One region of the Cupriavidus sp. GA3-3 genome, then DNA from elsewhere that is predicted to be linked to it. Evidence: predicted binding sites of a transcription regulator. Region 1 holds the regulator's gene; each other region holds the start of a gene.
The links. The regulator FNR, encoded in region 1, switches genes on or off when oxygen is low (the NO sensors DNR and NnrR bind a similar motif). The targets are predictions, from matches to a motif close to TTGATNNNNATCAA.
Positions count from the first base shown of each region.

Region 2: paaA (1,2-phenylacetyl-CoA epoxidase subunit PaaA) is a predicted target of FNR. The motif match lies at 1,622-1,635, and genes of this name have one in related genera.
Region 3: C265_RS21245 (universal stress protein) is a predicted target of FNR. The motif match lies at 1,976-1,989, and genes of this name have one in related genera.

Region 1 is NZ_KB944471.1:214,910-218,179, forward strand. It holds gene C265_RS10995 (sulfite exporter TauE/SafE family protein) at 251-1,009, opposite strand; gene fnr (fumarate/nitrate reduction transcriptional regulator Fnr) at 1,088-1,813, shown strand; gene C265_RS11005 (hypothetical protein) at 1,877-2,122, opposite strand; gene C265_RS11010 (membrane protein) at 2,119-2,328, opposite strand; gene ccoG (cytochrome c oxidase accessory protein CcoG) at 2,358-3,270, opposite strand, start outside.
Region 2 is NZ_KB944503.1:80,933-84,202, forward strand. It holds gene C265_RS27095 (1-aminocyclopropane-1-carboxylate deaminase) at 1-559, shown strand, start outside; gene paaX (phenylacetic acid degradation operon negative regulatory protein PaaX) at 602-1,540, opposite strand; gene paaA (1,2-phenylacetyl-CoA epoxidase subunit PaaA) at 1,672-2,658, shown strand; gene paaB (1,2-phenylacetyl-CoA epoxidase subunit PaaB) at 2,713-2,994, shown strand; gene paaC (1,2-phenylacetyl-CoA epoxidase subunit PaaC) at 3,005-3,270, shown strand, end outside.
Region 3 is NZ_KB944488.1:41,799-45,068, forward strand. It holds gene ald (alanine dehydrogenase) at 1-565, shown strand, start outside; gene C265_RS21235 (universal stress protein) at 733-1,197, shown strand; gene C265_RS21240 (carboxypeptidase-like regulatory domain-containing protein) at 1,250-1,729, shown strand; gene C265_RS21245 (universal stress protein) at 2,074-2,526, shown strand; gene C265_RS21250 (DUF1488 domain-containing protein) at 2,567-2,845, shown strand; gene C265_RS21255 (universal stress protein) at 3,206-3,270, shown strand, end outside.

The sequences.
Region 1 (3,270 bases):
ACCGCAGTGCCAGCCGGACTTTTGAACCAGATCTTTTGAACCGGATGGACTGTGGGGACGGGACGGGCATCGAAAACCTTCCGCTTCCCCTGCCCTGAACTCACCTTCTGGTATGAAGGCCGCCTGGCGCTGCTCGCCCGCTGCTTACCGCGGCTCACAAGACACCGCGCGATACCGCAATGTTGGCGATTGTATGGCATTCCCGCCCCCGCCTGCAACCATCATCCGTTGCCGGCGCAGCGCCGGCGCCTCAGAACACCAGGCAGAATCCATGCTCGGCCAGCGAATGTGGCAACAGCACCGCTCGCGCAATGCCAAGGCCGCCGAACGCCATTACCGCCAGGCCGGCCCCCAGTCGCACGCCGGGACGTCGCGACAGCGTACGCAAATAGCCTGACAGGCCGGAGAGCACCAGCAGGTTAGGCAGTGTGCCGAGCCCGAACACGCCCATCACGAGTGCGCCGGACGCCGCATTGCCCGCCAGCAGCGCGAGCGTGAGCGCCCCATAGACCATGCCGCACGGCACCAGCCCCCACGCCAGGCCCACGCCGTATCGCCGCGCCAGGCAGCCGCGTGCGCGCACAAAGGACGGCATGCCGCGTGCCACGCCACCCAGCCGGCGCGCCACCGCTGCGCTGGCACGCGACGCCAGCCGCTCCAGCCAGTCGACGGTAAACGTGTTGCCGCGCAGCAACCGCCAGCCCGACCCCAGCAGCATGACGCTGCCCGCGCCGAACAGCCAGCGCTGCACCGGCAGATAGTCCTGTTTCCACGCCGAAGCACCGACCGCGCCTAGCGCGGCCCCAAGCAGCATATAGGTCGAGATCCGGCCCAGGTGCATTATCAGCAACTCGCCGAGCCAGGCGGCACGGCTGGGCACCAGACTGATCGTCGCCGCCGCGCCGTGACGCTGCTCCACGGCCAGCGCCACGCCGCCGCACATGGCGGCGCAGTGGACCCCGCCCAGCAAAGCCAGCAGAAAAACGCTGATCAGTACGCCAAGTGTCAATTCTCACTCCCTACCACATCACATCGCACGGTAAAATGCCGTTATCGCGCCCTCGCTGCCATTTCTAGCAGGTTCCAATTGCTCACCTCCATTCCCATTACCGAGATGTCACCACGCTGCTCCACCTGTGCGATGGGGCAGCTGTGCCTTCCGGTCGGCATGTCGCAGCAAGACCTCGCCAAGATGGACACGCTGGTTCAGGAACGCATCCGTGTGCACAAGGGTGAAACCCTGTATCGCATGGGCGATCCGCTCACCGCGGTCTATGCCGTGCGCTTTGGCACGCTCAAGACCCACGTCACCACTGAAGACGGCCGCTCGCAGATTACCGGCTTCCACCTGCCCGGCGAAATTGTCGGTCTCGACGGGCTGGGCGAGATGCAGCATGCCTCCGATGCCGCCGCGCTGGAGGACACCGAAGTCTGCGTGGTCCGCATGAGCGAGTTGCAGTCCCTGTCGGCAGACCTGCCGTCGCTGCAGCAGCAGTTCCTGCGCCTGATGGGCAAGGAAATCACGCATGACCAACTGATGCTGGTCACGCTGGGCTCGATGCGCGCCGAGGAACGGCTTGCCGCCTTCCTGATCAACCTCTCTGAGCGCCTGTCGGCACGCGGCTATTCGGCGTCCGAGTTCGTGATGCGCATGAGCCGCGAAGAGATCGGCAGCTACCTGGGCCTGAAGCTCGAAACCGTCAGCCGCCTGTTCTCCCGCTTTGCCGAAGCCGGCCTGATCCAGATTCGCCAGCGCCACGTCAAGCTCGTGGACATCGACGGCATCAAGCAGCTCTACAGCCGCTCCTGCTAAGCGGCCAAGGCGCTGCCAGGTACCGCATGCGGACATGGCAGCGCAGACCTCACACCGATCCGCTTATTCCAGTTCGTCGGTATCGCTGAGCCGCGTCGGCATGGTGTAGAGCGTCAGTCCGCTGGACAACGCGCAGAACACCCAGGCCATCAGGAAACCAACGGTGTAGACCGATTCGCGGGACGCTTCGATCGGCTGGCCGAAGAAGTTCAGGTCACCGGGATCCACCACCGAAAACACCGTCGCGGTCGCGAACCCGGCCATCAGGAACGCCGGCCAGAGTACCCACATCAGCCAGCGCAACCTCATGGCTGCCTCACAGCGGCAGCCTTGGGCGGCGCGGCGTCGGCCTTCTCGACCACCAGGCCATGGCGCGTTGCACCCTGCACCGGCATGTCCGGATGCGTGGATGCCAGCCAGATCGTCACGCCACACGCCACCATCGCCACCAGCGGGCCGCTCATCAACAGCCACGGCCACGGCTCCTTCCACCACGGATTGCCTTGCTGACTCATCTTGCCCCCTTCATCTTGACGACCTAGCTTCACAAATCGCGCGGCACGATGAAACTGGTGGATTGCCGGATTTCGGCATGCCCCCGCTCCGTGCCTTCGCTCGTCACCGTCACGTTGATCTTGTGCGTGCCCTGCGCCGCGGCCTCGATCGGCACGCGGATCCGGATCGGCAGCAACCGGTTGGACGTCGGCGCCAGCGATTCGGCCTGCTTGTCGTATTCCACGGTCAGGTTCTTCAGTTCGTCGCTGTCGGCGCGCACGCTGATCTGCATCGGCGCTTCGGTGGTGTTGATCAGCTGCAGGCGATAGACATTCTCGATCCAGCGGCCTTCCACTTCACGGCCGAGCGCACCACGGTCGCGGATGATGTCGACCTTCAGCGGCGTGCGCAGCGCGATCGAAGCCATGAACCCGGCCAGCAACGCCACCCAGATCACGGAATAAATGACCACGCGCGGGCGCAGCAGGCGCTTGCGTGATGCCGCCGCGGACAAGCCCTTGCGCATCGCGTTTTCCGAGGTGTACCGGATCAGGCCGCGCGGATATTCCATCTTGTCCATGACCTGGTCGCAGGCGTCGATGCAGGCGCCGCAGCCGATGCACTCGTACTGCAGGCCGTCGCGGATATCGATGCCCGTCGGGCACACCTGCACGCAGATGCTGCAGTTGACGCAGTCGCCAAGCCCCGCCTTGTGGTGGTCGGTCTTGCGCGACCGGCTTCCGCGCGGCTCGCCGCGGCCGACGTCGTAGGTCACGACATAGGTATCGCGATCCACCATCACGCTCTGGAAACGCGCATACGGGCACATGTACTTGCACACCTGCTCGCGCATGAAGCCCGCATTGCCCCAGGTGGCGAACGCGTAGAACAGCATCCAGAACGACTGCCACGGCCCCAGCGACAGGCTGAGCACCTCGCCGCCCAGTTCGCGGATCGGTGCG
Region 2 (3,270 bases), on a different contig from region 1:
CAAGCCCTACCCGATTCCGGCAGGCTGCTCGGAGCATCCGCTCGGCGGTCTCGGCTACGTAGGCTTCGCCGAGGAAGTGCGGGAGCAGGAAGCCGGACTCGGCTTCAGGTTCGACTACATCGTGGTCTGCTCGGTCACCGGCAGCACGCAGGCGGGCATGGTGGTCGGATTCGCTGCCGACGGCCGCGCGGACCGGGTCATCGGCATCGATGCATCGGCCAAGCCGGAACCGACGCGCGCGCAGATCCTGCGCATCGCCCGCCATACCGCGGAGCTGGTCGGCCTCGGCCGCGACATCACTGAAGCGGACGTGGTGCTGGACACCCGCTATGGCGGACCCGAATACGGCCTGCCTTCGGCCGGCACCCTGGAGGCCATCCGCCTCAGCGCCAGGCTGGAGGGCATGATGACGGACCCGGTCTATGAGGGCAAGTCCATGCAGGGCATGATCGACATGGTCCGTCGCGGCGAGTTTCCGCAAGGATCGAAAGTCCTCTTTGCGCACCTCGGCGGGGTGCCGGCACTGAACGCCTACAGCTTCCTGTTCAAGGACGGCTGATTCCATGCGCAGGTGCGCAGCCGGGATTCCCCGGATGCCCGGTTAATCGTTGCCCGCCTGCGCGCCGGCCCCAAAGCGCAGGCGCAGGCTCCGGTCAGCATCGTGCAGCGAACCGTCCGCCGCTTCCACCACGCGGTGCAGGTAGTCTTCGCTGGCGTCTAGCAGCGCCCCGTACAGGGTGTGGCACAAGCCGCGCGCGGTGCGGCCGGGCCAGTCTTGCGGCAGCATCGCTTCGGGCAGGTTGGGGTCGCGCAGCAGCACGCGCCGGTATTCGTGCACCAGCAGCGTCCGCACAAAGAAGGCATCGGCCGGAGCAAGCCCGGCGGCCTCTTCGGCCAGCGGCGTAAAGCGGCGCAGCAGCGCCTGCCAGGCAGCGGCCACGTCGCCGAGCTTGAAGGTCTGGTGCATCAGCGCCTGCAGCGGCCGGATGGAAAACGCCTCGAGGCTGCTTGCCTCCATCACCGCCACATCGTCCTGCGCGCGTGCGGCCTGGAGGATTTCGCGCAGCGAGGCGAGGTCCGCATGGGGGTGGGCCATCACCCCTGGCGCGATGGCGCCGAAGCCCTCCCACAGCAATTCCCGCTTCAGCTTCTGCCGGACCGTGGCGCGTACGTCACCGCGCACCATCACCAGGGTCCAGCGGCCGTCCCATTCGGATGCCTCGCCCGCATAGATGCGCTTGCCGGCGTGCAGTACACGCTGCAAACCGGCGTCTGACAGCCCGTAGTAGCTGCGCCGCCCCATCCTGGTCGCGGCCAGCCAGTCGTCGGCGGTAAGGCGGAAGGTGGCGGTGCGCACCAGCCGGTCATTGATGCCGAACGGCGCCGCCAGCCGGATCAGGCTGCCCAGCCAGATGGCCTGCGGCCGCGGCGCCACCACATCGCCGAACAAGGTCACCAGCATGGAATTGGCGCCCAGCTTCAGCCCGCGTGCCAGCCGCGCCACGCGGGGAGAAACCGGATCTGTGCCTGGCGTCGCCATCGGCCCGCTCCCTGAAGTGATACACAAATGCAGATTGATTGAATCAAATTGTATCACTACCATCCGTTGCAACTGACGATGTTGATGCAGGTCAAGACCCCGATTCAGAGCAACCAAGAGCGGAGCAAAGGATGTACGCACAGCTGGTGGAGACAGGAGCGACGAGGCTTCGCGCCATGGAAGAAATGGAGCCGCAGGAGCGCGAGTTCCAGGCGCGCGTCGATGCCGGGATCAAGATCGAGGCCAAGGACTGGATGCCGGAGGCCTATCGCAAGACCCTGGTCCGCCAGATCTCGCAGCATGCCCATTCCGAGATCGTGGGCCAGCTGCCGGAAGGCAACTGGGTCACCCGCGCGCCGACGCTGGAGCGCAAGGCAGTCTTGCTGGCCAAGATCCAGGATGAGGCCGGCCATGGCCTGTATCTCTACAGCGCGGCCGAGACCCTGGGCGTGTCGCGCGACCAGATGCTGGGCGACCTGCACACCGGCAAGGCCAAGTATTCCAGCATCTTCAACTACCCGACGCTGAGTTGGGCCGACATCGGCATGATCGGCTGGCTGGTCGACGGCTCGGCCATCATCAACCAGGTGCCGCTGTGCCGCTGCTCGTTCGGGCCCTATGCGCGCGCCATGGTGCGCGTGTGCAAGGAAGAGTCGTTCCACCAGCGCCAGGGCTACGACATCCTGCTGTCGCTGTGCAACGGCACCCCCGAGCAGAAGCAGATGGCGCAGGACGCGCTCAATCGCTGGTGGTGGCCGGCGCTGATGATGTTCGGCCCGTCCGACGGCGATTCGCCCAACAGCGCGCAATCCATGCAATGGCGCATCAAGCTGTTCTCCAATGACGAGCTGCGCCAGAAGATGGTCGACCAGACCGTGCCGCAGGCAGAGTACCTGGGCCTGGCCATTCCGGATCCCGAACTGAAGTGGAACGAGGAGCGCGGCCACTATGACTTCGGCGAGATCGACTGGTCCGAGTTCTACAACGTCATCCAGGGCAACGGCCCCTGCAACCGCGAGCGCCTGCGCACCCGCGTCAAGGCCTGGGAAGAGGGCGCGTGGTTCCGCGATGCCCTGGTGACCCACGCCGACAAGCAGGCCCAGCGCGCCGCCGCGTGACCCCGCGGCGCCCGGCGCCGCCATCCATCCAACGCAATGACACAGGAGGTTGCCATGAAAGAGTGGCCGCTTTGGGAGATCTTTATCCGCAGCCAGCACGGCCTGGCCCACAAGCACGTGGGCAGCCTGCACGCGCCCGACGGCGAAATGGCGATCAACAACGCGCGTGACGTCTATACGCGCCGCAACGAGGGCGTCAGCGTCTGGGTGGTGAAGGCCGGCGACGTGGTCGCCAGCAGCCCCGGCGACAAGGGCCCGCTGTTCGAGCCGGCCAACAGCAAGGTCTACCGCCACCCGACGTTCTTCCCGATGCCGGAAGCCGTCAAGCACATCTGATACGGCCCGCATGATGGACAACCACAAGCTCGAATACCTGCTGCGCCTCGGCGACGCCACGCTGGTCCTTGGCCAGCGCCTGTCGGAATGGTGCGGCCGCGGCCCGGCGCTGGAAGAGGACATCGCGCTGACCAATGTCGCGCTCGACCTGATCGGCCAGACCCGGCTGTGGCTGGGCTACGCCGCGGAAGTGGAGGGCGCCGGCCGCAGCGCCGACCAGATGGCCTACCTGCGCGACGCGCACCAGTTCCGCAACCCGCTGCTGGTGGAGCAGCC
Region 3 (3,270 bases), on a different contig from region 1:
CCAGATCGCGGTTGGCATGGGGGCGCGCGTGACGGTATTGGACAAGAATATCGAACGACTGCGGCATCTCGGCTCCGTGTACGGCAATCGAGTCGTGACGGTCTACTCCAGCGCTGACAGTATCGAGCGCGCGTTGCTCTCGGCCGATGCGGTCATCGGCGCGGTGCTGGTGCCTGGCGCCGAGGCGCCCAGGCTGGTCACGCGTGCGATGGTCGCGCGCATGAAAGCGGGTTCGGTGCTGGTGGATGTGGCGATAGACCAGGGAGGCTGCGCCGAGACATCGCGCCCGACCAGCCATACGGATCCGACCTATGTGGTGGACGGCGTGCTGCACTACTGCGTGACCAACATGCCGGCAGCGGTGGCGAGGACCTCCACCTTTGCCCTGAACAACGCCACGATCGGTCATGCGATGGCCCTTGCCGACAAGGGATGGTCCCGCGCGCTCTCAGACGACCCCTACCTGCGGGCCGGGCTGAATATCTGTCGCGGGAGTGTGACTTATGCGGCCGTCGCAAGCGCCCATGGCTACGCCCATGTACCCGCCGAGCAGGTGCTGACCTGAGCGCGGCCGCCAGTATCGGCCGACACGTTGCTGTCGGCCACCCCTGGTGCAGCAGCACTGCCATGAGCCGAATCACAGCGGTGTGGCTGGCTTGGTTGACTGGCATCAACCCGCATGTCCTTGCGACCGCTAATTTGGGATGAACCACAGCCGAAGCCGAGGTCGCCATGTACCGCCGCATTCTCCTAGCCCTCGATGGCAGCCGTTCATCCTTGAATGCCCTGGAGCAGGCCGTGTCGATGGCGCTGACCACCGACGCCGAGGTCAGCGCCATGTTCGTCGTCGACGACAGCGACCTGTTCTTCGAGGTCAGCCCGGGTGACCGGCACTGGCTGATGGCCGACATCATTGCCTATGGCAAGCAGGTGCTGGCTCGTGCCGGCGAGCGCTTCAGTGCCGCCGGCGTGCGCTGGAGCAGCAGGTTGGCCGAGACGCCCGGCACCCCTGCGAAGATTGCCGAGGCGATCATAGCGGAAGCGGACCACTGGAGCGCGGACCTGATCGTCATGGGCACACACGGCCATCGCGGCGTGCGGCGCATGGTGCTGGGCTCGGTCTCGGAGCACGTGGTCAGCAAGACGGTTCGCCCCGTGCTGCTCGTTCGGCAGCAGTCGCGCGGCGATACGCCCTGACCGTTCGGTTCCGGCCTGCGAAAACCCCAATAATTCTTCCGGAGTGACGCAAATGCAGGTTTCAAGAAGCCTAGGCCTCGGCCTGTCGTCGCTGGCGATTGCCGTTGCGGCGGCGGGTTGCGCCACTCGCGCCGCGCCCGCTGGCGTGCAGATCATGGAGCAGCACGGCGTTTCCTACGTATCGGGTGGAGACGATGAGGCGGGCATGCAAAGCATGCTGGCCATCGCCGCGCGTTTCAATGTACGGCTGACGATGGTGGATGCCGGGCGCGGGAAGCCGCTGGGCGGTGCCACGGTGGTCGTGGCCAGCCAGGAGGGCCGCCCGGTGCTGCACACTACGGCTAGCGGGCCGCTGTTCTATATGCGACTCAGGCCGGGTGCCTATCGGCTCGCGGTCGGCTACCAGGGGCGGGACCAGATGCGCGACATCGTCGTCGCTGGCGAGCCGCTCGAGGTGACGTTCCGGCTGCCGGTCAATACGCTCGAGGACGACTGGCTGCTCTGCGCCACGACACCCTGTCCGCGTCGCTGAGCCTGCCGCTCGGACGTGTCGCCGCGGGCACGACACCGCGCAAGCAAGTTCGCGGCGGTTCAGGGACGATCCCGCGAAAGAGAAGCGACGGAACTGGAAGGGGAAGAAGAAGCGCTCAGGCTTCGTTCGGGGACAAGCAGGCGAGCCGCTCGGCGTGGGCAGGCCTGAATCCGCGAGCCGCAACCCCTGCGCGAAGACTGCCGATGCGCGCGCGACCAGCGGCGGTTGGAGCGCGGTACCGCGGCTTTGACACGTATCAACAGCAGTTGCGCCGGTTGCCCTACGCTGCATTTAACCAGTCCAGACCCGAGTCGCCACAGGCTCCCATCGCCGGAGAAACCGCTATGTACCAGCGCATCCTTGTCGCCATGGACGGCGGCGCCGCATCGGAACTTGCCCTGGAACAGGCCATGATCATCGCGCGCGCCGCCAACGCCGAAGTGGAGGTGGTCCATGTGGTCGATGACCGCAGCCCGTTTCTGGATGCCAGCAATCTGGATCCGGTGAGATTGATAGAGGACCTCACGACGGCGGGGCAAAGCGTTCTCGCTGCCGCCTCCGGCCGGCTTGCCGCAGCGGGTATTCGCCACGTAACGCGGCTGCTCGGTAAGCCTATGGTCGAGGGCGACGTTGCTGCCACGATCGCTGCCGAAGCCAATGGCTGGGGCGCTGATCTGGTTGTGATGGGTACGCACGGCCGCCGGGGAGTGCGGCGACTCGTCATGGGCAGCGTCGCGCGAAGCGTGATCAACCTGGCCGTCGCGCCCGTCCTGCTTCTCCGCGCCGAGGAAGCGTAAGCAGGCGAACAGATTTTGGAGGGCATTACGCCAGAGAGCTATGCATACGATCGACTTTTCCGGCGAGACGCCGGATTACTGCCCGACCGGGCCAAGCCTGCGGTGTGCCGTGAAGGTGGATGGCACACCGGCGACCTATGAGATCACTGCCGAGGCGCTTGAGGATCATTTCGGCGCACGCTCGTACCGCAGTGAAGATTTGCTGCCGGCATTCATGAGCAACCGCCAGGACATTGAACGCGTCGCGGGAGCGCTGTTCGAGATGACAGGTGCGCGGCACATCGTGCTGCACAGCGGCCATTTTCGCTTCGCGGTGTGAGGCGCACGTCCTGGCCGGCGGCAGCCGCCACCGGGCGGTGCGCGTCCTTACAAGGAGCTACCCATGAAGAATCGCTTGCAGTCATGCACACCGGAGAAACGGCCAGGATGGCGCAGGCTTGCCGCCTGCGCGTTGGTGCCGCTATGCACAGCGTGTACCGCCGTACCGGACCTGCTGCGGCCGCCGAAGCCACGCACCGCCGCGCTGGCGGCAGGCAGCCTGGGCCAACTCGTACCTGGTGCCAGCGGTATTGCCTGTAGCGCGGACACGAAGACGGCTTGATGCACGACAAATCCGGGGCGGGGTGGCGATATAGATTCAAGAAAAGCTCCGTCCGGGGCTGCCTGATGGAGTCAATCCATGGACTACGCAACGATCCTGGTTCATCTCGATGCCGGCCGCCGCGTGTACGACCGGCTGCACCT